Regions from separate parts of the Neobacillus sp. C211 genome, predicted to be linked through region 2. Evidence: riboswitches for the same ligand, from Rfam matches in the RefSeq annotation. Region 2 holds a riboswitch; each other region holds the start of a gene.

Evidence for each region. Region 2 has a riboswitch for cobalamin ahead of metE (5-methyltetrahydropteroyltriglutamate--homocysteine S-methyltransferase). Riboswitches for the same ligand answer to the same signal wherever they lie in the genome.
Region 1: another riboswitch for cobalamin. It lies ahead of ACSU6B_RS04590 (ABC transporter substrate-binding protein); the one in region 2 lies ahead of metE (5-methyltetrahydropteroyltriglutamate--homocysteine S-methyltransferase).
Region 3: another riboswitch for cobalamin. It lies ahead of ACSU6B_RS17810 ((2Fe-2S) ferredoxin domain-containing protein); the one in region 2 lies ahead of metE (5-methyltetrahydropteroyltriglutamate--homocysteine S-methyltransferase).

What each region holds. Positions count from the first base shown of each region.
Region 1 is NZ_JBPXRO010000003.1:200,482-203,763, forward strand. Features, by position in the region: gene ACSU6B_RS04585 (FecCD family ABC transporter permease) at 1-780, opposite strand, end outside; gene ACSU6B_RS04590 (ABC transporter substrate-binding protein) at 746-1,711, opposite strand; cobalamin riboswitch at 1,906-2,098, opposite strand; gene ribH (6,7-dimethyl-8-ribityllumazine synthase) at 2,158-2,628, opposite strand; partial or broken gene ribB (3,4-dihydroxy-2-butanone-4-phosphate synthase) at 2,654-3,277, opposite strand.
Region 2 is NZ_JBPXRO010000008.1:118,492-121,773, forward strand. Features, by position in the region: gene metE (5-methyltetrahydropteroyltriglutamate--homocysteine S-methyltransferase) at 1-2,074, opposite strand, end outside; cobalamin riboswitch at 2,256-2,436, opposite strand; gene ACSU6B_RS09915 (VOC family protein) at 2,532-2,927, opposite strand.
Region 3 is NZ_JBPXRO010000019.1:16,304-19,585, forward strand. Features, by position in the region: gene cobJ (precorrin-3B C(17)-methyltransferase) at 12-1,637, opposite strand; gene ACSU6B_RS17810 ((2Fe-2S) ferredoxin domain-containing protein) at 1,691-2,074, opposite strand; cobalamin riboswitch at 2,200-2,377, opposite strand; cobalamin riboswitch at 2,554-2,743, opposite strand; gene ACSU6B_RS17815 (hypothetical protein) at 2,977-3,282, shown strand, end outside.

The DNA.
Region 1 (3,282 bases), on a different contig from region 2:
AGCTGTTAAAATAATTAGCTTTCTTTTTTGAACATTGACCCCTAAATGCTGTGCCCGCTCTTCCCCAAACGACATGGCGTTTAGTTCCTTTGCATTAAAAATCAGCAGGCCTGAGCCAATGATAAAAAATGGCAAAATGATTTTTATGTACTCCCAGCCTCTCATCGATACACTTCCTAATAGCCAGCCAATAATTTGCCTCAACTCATCTCCAGTCAGCGCAATCATCAGCGAAATAATTGCCCCTAAGAAGGAGCTAAAAATTATCCCTGTTAAAATAATCGTTTCCACTCTCATGGAACGCTCTATTTTACTGGCGAAAGTAAGGACTAAAAAGATGGTTAAAAAGGAAAATAAAATACTTAGCAATGGTAATGTGAAGGAACCTATAAAAGGAATCGATAGATGGAAAAACAGTGTCAACACCGCTCCAACTGACGCCCCGGAGGATACACCCAATGTATAAGGATCTGCTAACGGATTTCTTAGCAGACCTTGGAAGGCTGCCCCTGCAATAGCAAGAGAAGCCCCGACAAGACCAGATAAAATCACTCTAGGTAAGCGAATGTTAAGGACAATACTTGAATACATAGGGTCAATTGTCTCCAATGAAATAACCCCAAAAACTTTCGCACTGAAAATCTTAATAATGGTTAAGATTGGCACCGAAACTGTTCCAATTGAAATCCCTAATAAAAAAGCTAGAACAAGGAACATTCCAGCTATTATATAGGCTAAATACTTATTATTTAAAAATCTCAGGATAGACAGCCTTTGCAAGATCTTCTACTCCTTCAACGATCCGAGGGCCTGAGCGAGTCACGCGATCAGAATCCACATCGACTACATGCTTATTTTTTACAGCGTTGACCGTTTCCCAGCCCTTTCTAGTTAAAACTTGTTCCGCCGGATTTTTGACATAGTATCCATAGGTAGTCAGGATTACATCTGGATTGCGTTTAATCATCGCCTCTTGATCAATTTTAATCCAGCCTTCTTGATCATTTGCGATGTTTTCCGCATTAATTATACTTAGCATTTGATCCATAAAGGTATTCTTGCCAGGTGTATAAATTTCTGGAGCGGGCGAAACTTCAACTAATACCTTTTTCTTTTCTTTTATTTCCCCAGCCTTTGCTTTAATTTCGGCCAATTTATCCTTCATCCCTTTAATCATCTCATCGGCTTTCGCTGTTTCACCGGTAGCTTTCCCAATCATATCAATGGAATCATAAACTTGGTCAAAATTTTGCGCATCATTAACAACCAAAACGGTAATTCCAGCATCTTTAAGCTGCTGAAGCCCTGCTTCAGAATTATGAGCTGAAGATGCATGTGCTAACACTAAATCCGGTTTTAAGGAAATGATTTTTTCTAAGTTTATTTCCTGTCCGCCGATTTTTTCTTTTTTCGTCGCTGCTTCCGGGTAATTATCGAAATCAGACACGCCCACCACTTCTTTGTCAAGTCCTAATGCAAATGCAATTTCTGTATTACTTGGAATTAGTGAAACGATCTTTTCAGGTTTCTTTTCGATAATAACTTTAGTTTTGGTAGCATCTGTAAGTGTAACTGGATAGGTTATTTCCGCTGTTTTCTTCTCAACGCTGGATTTATTCTCTTCCTTAACTTGGTCTTTCTTTTCAACACAACCTGTTAAAACTCCTACTGTTAATAATACTACTAACAGCAATGAATACAACTTCTTCATTTTTCTCCCTACTTTCAGTTAATAAATATTATGTAACAAAAAATAAATCTTCTTGTGCAAAAACAAAATGGCTTGGATAAAAACAAAAAACATCTCCACTATGTAATGGAGATGTTGGTATGATTAGATTCAGGTTACTAGCAATAAGTAAAGGGAGTCTAGCCTTCAACACCGTCCCATCCTCGTAGGTTTTATTGGCGCACAAGAATTAGGCAGGTTTCCTGGCTCATGATCATCGCTTCCTATGCCTTCCCATCTTAGTCGACAGTGGCACCATATAGGTTGCTCTCATTTACAGTGGCGGGACCGCGTTGGCTTTTACCAAACTTCTCTTTTAAGCCGAAAATCTTACAATAAGATTTTAGCACCTAATAATAAAAAATATTTTTTGTTAAATTCATTATAGAAAAGATGAAATGAATTGTACATGTATTTTTGCAATAATTTTAAAGTTCAATCGTTCTGCACAAATTAGCCATTTCAATTGCAGCCGAAGCGGCATCCCATCCCTTATTACCAGCCTTTGTCCCAGCACGCTCAATCGCTTGTTCAATAGAATCTGTGGTTAGTACTCCAAAAATAACAGGAATGCCACTACTTAAATTGATTGCGGAAACACCTTTTGCCACTTCATTACAAACAAAGTCAAAATGTGGAGTAGAGCCGCGAATGACCGTACCAAGCGTGATAACTGCATCATATTTTTTGCTATTAGCCATTTTTTGGGCGATTAATGAAATTTCAAATGCACCAGGTACCCAGGCAATATCTACGTCTGTCTCACTGACGCCATGTCTTTTAAGTGCATCCTGTGCACCGCCTAATAGTTTACTTGTAATGAATTCATTAAAACGTCCAACCACGATTCCAACTTTTAATCCTGAGCCAACTAAATTTCCTTCAAAAATATTACCCATGAGTATGCCTCCTAAATTTGTTTTAAACTTCCCGCTTAACTAAATTTTCCTTGTTGCTTCGGTATTCTACTAAATCTTTAATCGTAATCATTTTAATGTTTAGCTTATCAGCAATTTTGCGCAGCTGTGGGACACGTGCCATCGTGCCATCGTCATTCATGATTTCACAAATGACACCAGCAGGCTTGGCACCGCATAAAATTGCAAGGTCTACAGCTGCTTCTGTATGCCCCGTTCTGCTCAAGACTCCGTCTTTTTTAGCAATCAACGGAAACATATGCCCTGGTCTTAAAAAATCGGATGCTTTTGATTCCGGGTCAACCATACTCAACACCGTTGCTGATCGTTCAAATGCAGAAATTCCAGTTGTAGAAAATTTATGGTCAATGCTTACGGTAAAAGCTGTTCGATTTGGATCCGTATTCTTGGAAACCATTGGATGTAAGTCGAGCTTTTGAGCTAATGCCTCGTCAATAGGAACACAGATTAGACCTCTTCCGTGAGTGGCCATAAGATTTATGACCTCCGGCGTTGCTTTTTCAGCAAGAGAAATAAAGTCCCCTTCATTTTCCCTGTTTTCATCATCGCAGACAATAACAACCTTTCCTTCTTTTAAATCAGCAAGAGCTTCGTTAATCGTATTAAACACGCAAC
Region 2 (3,282 bases):
CAATACCAAGTTCATATGGATTTTTTTTAAGAGATTGAATCAACTCCCCATGACTTCTAGACGTTTCGATTGAAATCACATCTGCGTCAAGGGCACGAATCGGCTCAATAAAGTCATTAAACTCGCAATAGCACATATGCGTATGGATTTGTGTTTCATTCTTCACACTAGAAGTTGCTAACTTAAAGGCATTTACCCCCCATGCTAAATAATCAGCCCATTTTTCTTTACGTAATGGCAATCCTTCACGTAATGCCGGTTCATCCACTTGAATAATGGCAATGCCTGCATCTTCTAACGCTGCAATCTCTTCTCTTAGTGCTAAGGCTAGTTGGTTGGCTACTTGTTCACGTGAAATATCATCGCGGACAAAAGACCAATTTAAGATTGTAATAGGACCTGTTAACATCCCTTTCACATACTTAGACGTTAATTGCTGTGCCGCTTCTACTTCCTTCACGGTCATTGGGGCTGTCCACTCGACGTCACCATAAATAATTGGTGGTTTGACACAACGTGAACCATAGGATACAACCCATGCTTTTTCTGTAAAGGCAAAACCTTCTAGCTTTTCTCCAAAGTACTCAACCATATCCGTCCGCTCAAATTCACCATGCACTAAAACATCCAGTCCTATTTCTTCTTGAATTTGAATCCAACGGGCTGTTTCACTTTTTAGAAACGCTGCATACTCAGCATCTGTAATTTCCTTTTTACGCCATGCTGTACGTGTCCGTTTTACTTGATCTGACTGAGGGAAGCTGCCAATGGTTGTGGTTGGATAATCTGGTAAATCTAATGCCCTTTTTTGCAAAGGTTGACGTTCTTTAAACGTCATTGAACGAGCAAAATGCTCTTGTGTTACTTGTAATACTAGCTCTTTCACACGTGCATTTTTCCTTGCCTTATGCTGTGCTAATGCTTCAGTTGCTATCATACTTTGTGACACGCTCTTATTCCCTGTCCAAGCCTCGTCACGGACGTAAGATGTAATATGTGATAACTCAATTATTTTCTCATCGGCAAATGACAAAGCATTTGTCAGTATGGCATCCAGCTTTGTTTCTGCCTTCGTCGTCACAGGTACATGCTGTAAACTACATGAAGACTGAATCCAAGCTTCTTTTACACCGCTTAATAATAAAACAGCTTTTGTATTGAATGCTTTTTCAGCCAAATTTGCCCGCCAAATATCCCGTCCATTTACGACACCAATTCCTAATACTTTGTCTTGTGGGAACCCGTGTTTTCGAAGTGAATCCATATTCTCTTCGGCACCATGTATGAAATCAAGACCAATCCCTGCCACAGGTAATTGAGACAGCTCTTCATACGCTGATAGTCCTTCAAAATAGGTTTGTAACATGATTTGTGCAGCCGGTACTTCTTCTGCTAATTGCTTGTAAATTTCCTGCACTAGTTTTACATCATCAGCAGTTAGTGAAAGGGTTAGTGCTGGTTCTTCCACTTGAATCCACTGTGCCCCAGCCTCTACAAGCTGCTGCAATACTTGAGCATATAACGGTAAGAGTTTTAAAATAAACAATGCTTTGGTTTTGGCATCGTATCCTTTCGCTAAGCTAACAAAAGTAAAAGGACCGATCATTGTAGGCTTTGTAATAAGACCTAATTCCTCTTTGGCTTCTACAAAATAATCTAAAATGTAGTTTTTGGTTAATTGTAATGACTTGCCTTCATACTCAGGTACGATGTAGTGATAGTTGGTGTTAAACCACTTTGTCATCTCACAGGCCACAACATGGCTTGCCCCACGGGCCATTTCGTAATAAGTGGTTAGATCGACTTCACTACCTGTCCACTTATAACGATTTGGAACCATTCCGAACATTGCCGCATGGTCAAGCATGCGGTCATAATTGGTAAAATCCCCAACTGTTAGTAACTCTAAGCCTAATGATTGCTGGCGCTTCAAATTATTCAAACGATTCGTTTTCATCTCGAAAATAAATTGCTCCTCTGATATCGCACCCTTCCAAAAAGATTCTATACAACGTTTCCACTCCCGATTATCACCAATGTACGGGTAACCAATGGCAGTACTAACTAAATTCATTTTTCATTCCTCCTTATTTAAATTTACATATTCCCAAATACAAAAAAAGCCATCTCCACAAAATGGGAAATGGCTTTACAATCAAGTTTAAGTTTTGCTAAAAAAACATGCATAAACATAGCTACTCATAACTCGTTTGTCGTACAAATGAATGTCACCACCTATTTCCACGTAGGTATTTGGTGTGTACTGGAAATTGGCAGGTCTCCTGGCTTATCATCATGGCTCCTCACACCTTCCCATCCTAAGACAGTGGTATTTGTGATTCACTCCGATTTACAGTTGCGGGACAGCGACGGAATTACACCGTTCTTCCCTTTTAAGCCAAGCCTTAGCTTGGCACCAATTCTTACACGATATGTAATTTTCACTAACTATAGCATATTAATAATATGAAGTACATAATTTTCTGAAAAGTAGTCAGTATGATGAGAGTTCTCTCGCTCACCTTAGGATTCTATTTTGCATTCGCATCGGGTTGATGAATTCCGAATATATTGCCTTCGGTATCAATATAGTATCCTTGCCACGCCATTCCAGGCAGGGCATATTTGGCCATTACGACCTTGCCGCCATTCTCAATAATTTTAGCTTCCGTTACATCGTAATTTTCCACTCCCATTGTACAAGCAAATGCATTCAAAGCTTGGTTTGCTTCCGGTGGAGCACTTTGCCGCTGCATCAAAGCACCATTGATCCCAGGTTCATTCTCATCGCCAGTCACTGCTCCAAAGTAAGGCATTCCTGCATACTCACTCCAATCTTGAAATGACCATCCGAATACCTCTCCATAAAACTTCTTTGCCCGTTCCATGTCATTGACATGAATTTCGAAATGAACTAATCTTCCCATGATTGCCTCCTAATTAAAAAAGTAATTATATTCTCTTCTAGCAAGTCAGTACTTATGTATATCTTGAAGTTATGATGCTTCATATTATGTTAGCAAAACTAAGGATGAAGCCAACTTTTCAATTTGAGCCAAAGCCTAATATATTTCCTCTTTATTATAGGATAATTATTGGAATATATTCAATTTTTATAAAAATTAAATAATTTTACTTATTAGTTCCTGTTTAATATTCTTGTCATTTATTGGACGATCTACGACTGATACATAACGTCCACCTTCTTATTATCGGTCACTCTTGGATTAATCTTTTTAAAATTGGACCTGTCATTGGTTATGGTCATATCAAGATGTTGCT
Region 3 (3,282 bases), on a different contig from region 2:
ACTTCTTCCCTTTACTCCCCGCAAACAGCCGCTTCGATTTTAAGGTTTGGTGTGATATCCTGGTACACAAAACCTTGAACCTCTTTGACCCGTTTAAAAAATTTATAGAAACGTTCATTTGGATAGGCCTTTTGTTTGTACTCTTGAACAATCCCCTCTATGACCCCGACAATTTGGTCCGGTGCGATTCCTTCCGCTACGATTTGGCCAGGATGTGCGGTTCTTCCAGCTGTCTTGGCTCCTAAAAATAAATCAAACGCCCCCTTACGGTAGACAATGCCAATATCTTCTTTTACGGCTCCATAACAGGCCATACCGCAGCCATTCACACCAAGTTTTAATTCTTTGGGGAGTTCCATGCCGCCAAGCCTTTCCTGAAGCTCATCGGCATAAGGAATGGAATCCTTCTTTTCTCCGTCACAAAAATCACAGGCTTTTACGGTTAATACGTCGCCAACAGGAGCAATCAAAAAGTTGGCCGCCGTTAGCTTTTCAACAATCTCATCAGGCCTAGAGGTTAAAATTTGCAGCTTCATAAAATGGTCTTGTGTGTATTCCATGACCCCTTCTTCTCCGACAATTTCGGAAAGAATGACCATCTGATTCGCGGTAAATTTTTTATTGGCGACACCAGGGCTGACCGCTACCTCAAAAATAGATTGAAATTCTTGCTTCACCATTAAACCTTGGGAAGGTCCATCGTTCTCACCAAGGATCATTTGCAAGGCTTCCTCAGCCAGCTCTCTTGGCGACTCTTTCATGGAGGTTGGGGTGACTAGTTCCTTGTTTACCGGTTTTACATCTTCCATTTGCTCCAGTGCCCATGGTTCGGCTTCCTTTTGCAAACGTTGATGCGGTTTCAACGGCTGTATTGCCTGATTTAATGTATACTTCCGCTGATAACCGCGCGGAGTGATGATCAAGCCGTCGTAGAAAAATGTGGAAGAGTTGCCAATTAAAACGGTGGTTAACATGCCAATTTCATGTTCGAGCATCTCTTGTAAATTGGTTAAGACGATTTTTTGACTATCACGGTAAGCACTCTTTACCAATCCTACAGGGGTGTCTGGCGAGCGATATTTTAGTAGAATTTTTTGAGCTTCCATGATCTGCCGTGTTCTTCTCCCGCTTTTTGGATTGTATAAGGCAATCACAAAATCAGATGAAGCGGCCGCTTCGATTCGTTTCTCAATCAAGCTCCAAGGTGTCAAATGGTCACTTAAGCTGATCGTACAGGCATCATGCATGACCGGCGCGCCTAATAAAGCAGCACAGGAGTTGATGGCGGAAATGCCAGGGACCACCTCCACTTCTACCCCTGAGTCTTTTTTCCAGCCTTTTTCGATTAGCACTTCGTAAACCAGTCCTGCCATTCCATATACACCGGCATCACCGCTTGAAATGACGGCTACTGTGTAACCGAGTTCGGCCTGTTTCACTGCCTCCTGGGCCCGGCTCACTTCTTCTGTCATTCCTGTACTAATGATTTGTTTTCCAGCTATTAATCCCTTGATTAGATCAACGTAGGTTTTGTAGCCGATGATGATATCACTTTCTTCGATGGCTTCTTTTGCCCGGCCAGTGATATGTTTTTCATCACCAGGGCCAAAACCAATAACCAATAATTTGCCTTTCACACTATTACGCCACCTTCCAAAATTTCAAACTAGAATCCAGCTACTATCCGCTGTTACATCTTTTCTTTAACCACTTTTTGTACTCCTTCGATGCATTCCGACCCTTCTGGCGGTATGAATCCTGCTTCGGAATATTGATAGATCGCATGCTCCTGAAGGCAATGACCTTCTGCCAGATGACGCTTTACAATCGTAGTTCCCACTTCTGAGGTTACGTTTTTATACCAAGTCCCTGACGGATAGACGATGGCAACGGGGGCATCCTTACATCTCCCATTGCATCTCGTTCTTGTTGTATGTATGAGTGAATCTAAGTTTAAATTGGTGATTTCATTCCGAATCGCTTGTGTCGCTTCCTCCCCACCCTTTCTCATACAGCTGCTGCCGTTGCAAATAAAAACATGGTGTTTCGTCCCTTGTAAATTCCAAGTAGTCATGTCACACTCTCCTTTTCGTTTTTTACGTAAAAAAAGCACCCCTATGGACATAGAGGTGCAAAATATACACACAAAAAAATAGCGATGTATGTTCAGCACTTCTACCTATGTTCCCGTAGGTTGATGGAAGTTATTAGGTAAAGGCAGGTCTCCTGACTTAGGTTCATCATTTCATTGCGTCTTCCCGAATTCCTTCAGTGACATCTGCAATGAACTCCCCATACAGTGGCGGGTACCGTGACGGATTTAAACCGTACTTCCCTATTAAGCACATATTCGTGCACCTATCCTAATCTATTCAATTGTTAAAAAGGCTTGTTCCTTCTAAAGCTAAACTATGATAATTAAACATGATTTAGAATCATCAAAACGAAAAAATCCGTTCAACATTAGTTGAACGGATAAAACGTCAGCACAAAGAAAGATAATAAATAATCCTTTTTGTCAAACGTTCCATCTTCACAACCCCCGAAGAAATCGAAACATTAAAAGTTAAGACAGGTCTCCTGACTTGTGTTTCTTCCTACTTTAGACCCTTCCCGAATCGTCAATAAAATAAACGGTTCAGTGGTTTGTCTATTTCGTCCACACTCACAGTTGCGGGGACAGTTCTGGCCTTGCACCAGATTCCCTATTAAGCCCTAAGGCATCTTAACTAATTGTTAACAAATTCATATGTAATTTTAAGAGATAATATTTATACTAGTCTAACAAATAGAATATATCAAGTGCTTTTTAAATTCCCTTATATTATTTTAGGGGGGCGGCATAGCTATCGGATTGCTGGATACCTACAACAATCTACAAAGATATGGGGGCTTTTCTTCCGATTGTCTGCATAGAATGTAGACAAGGGTAAGTGATCTCTCAATGAAAATAGTTAACCTGGAGGGAATAACCTAATGCAATTTATTGAAGATGTTAAAGACGTGAAATTTAGTTTTTTGGAAAAGCCGCCGGCGTCGTCTATGACCTATGCCTTTGTTTATGTTAATAATCACAATGAATACTATGCAGTTAAAAATGGAGAGCGTTTGTCACGTAGTGAATTGCGGATTGGCAAATATAAAAGGGTTTATACAGTCAATATGCAGCAGCAAACCATCACCTACAAGGAAGAAGTCCCAGCGGCTACAAGAGGAAGAAGGTTTTCTGTCAATTTATTTATCGATATTGCCGTTGAACACCCCGAACGGTTAATTCAACAA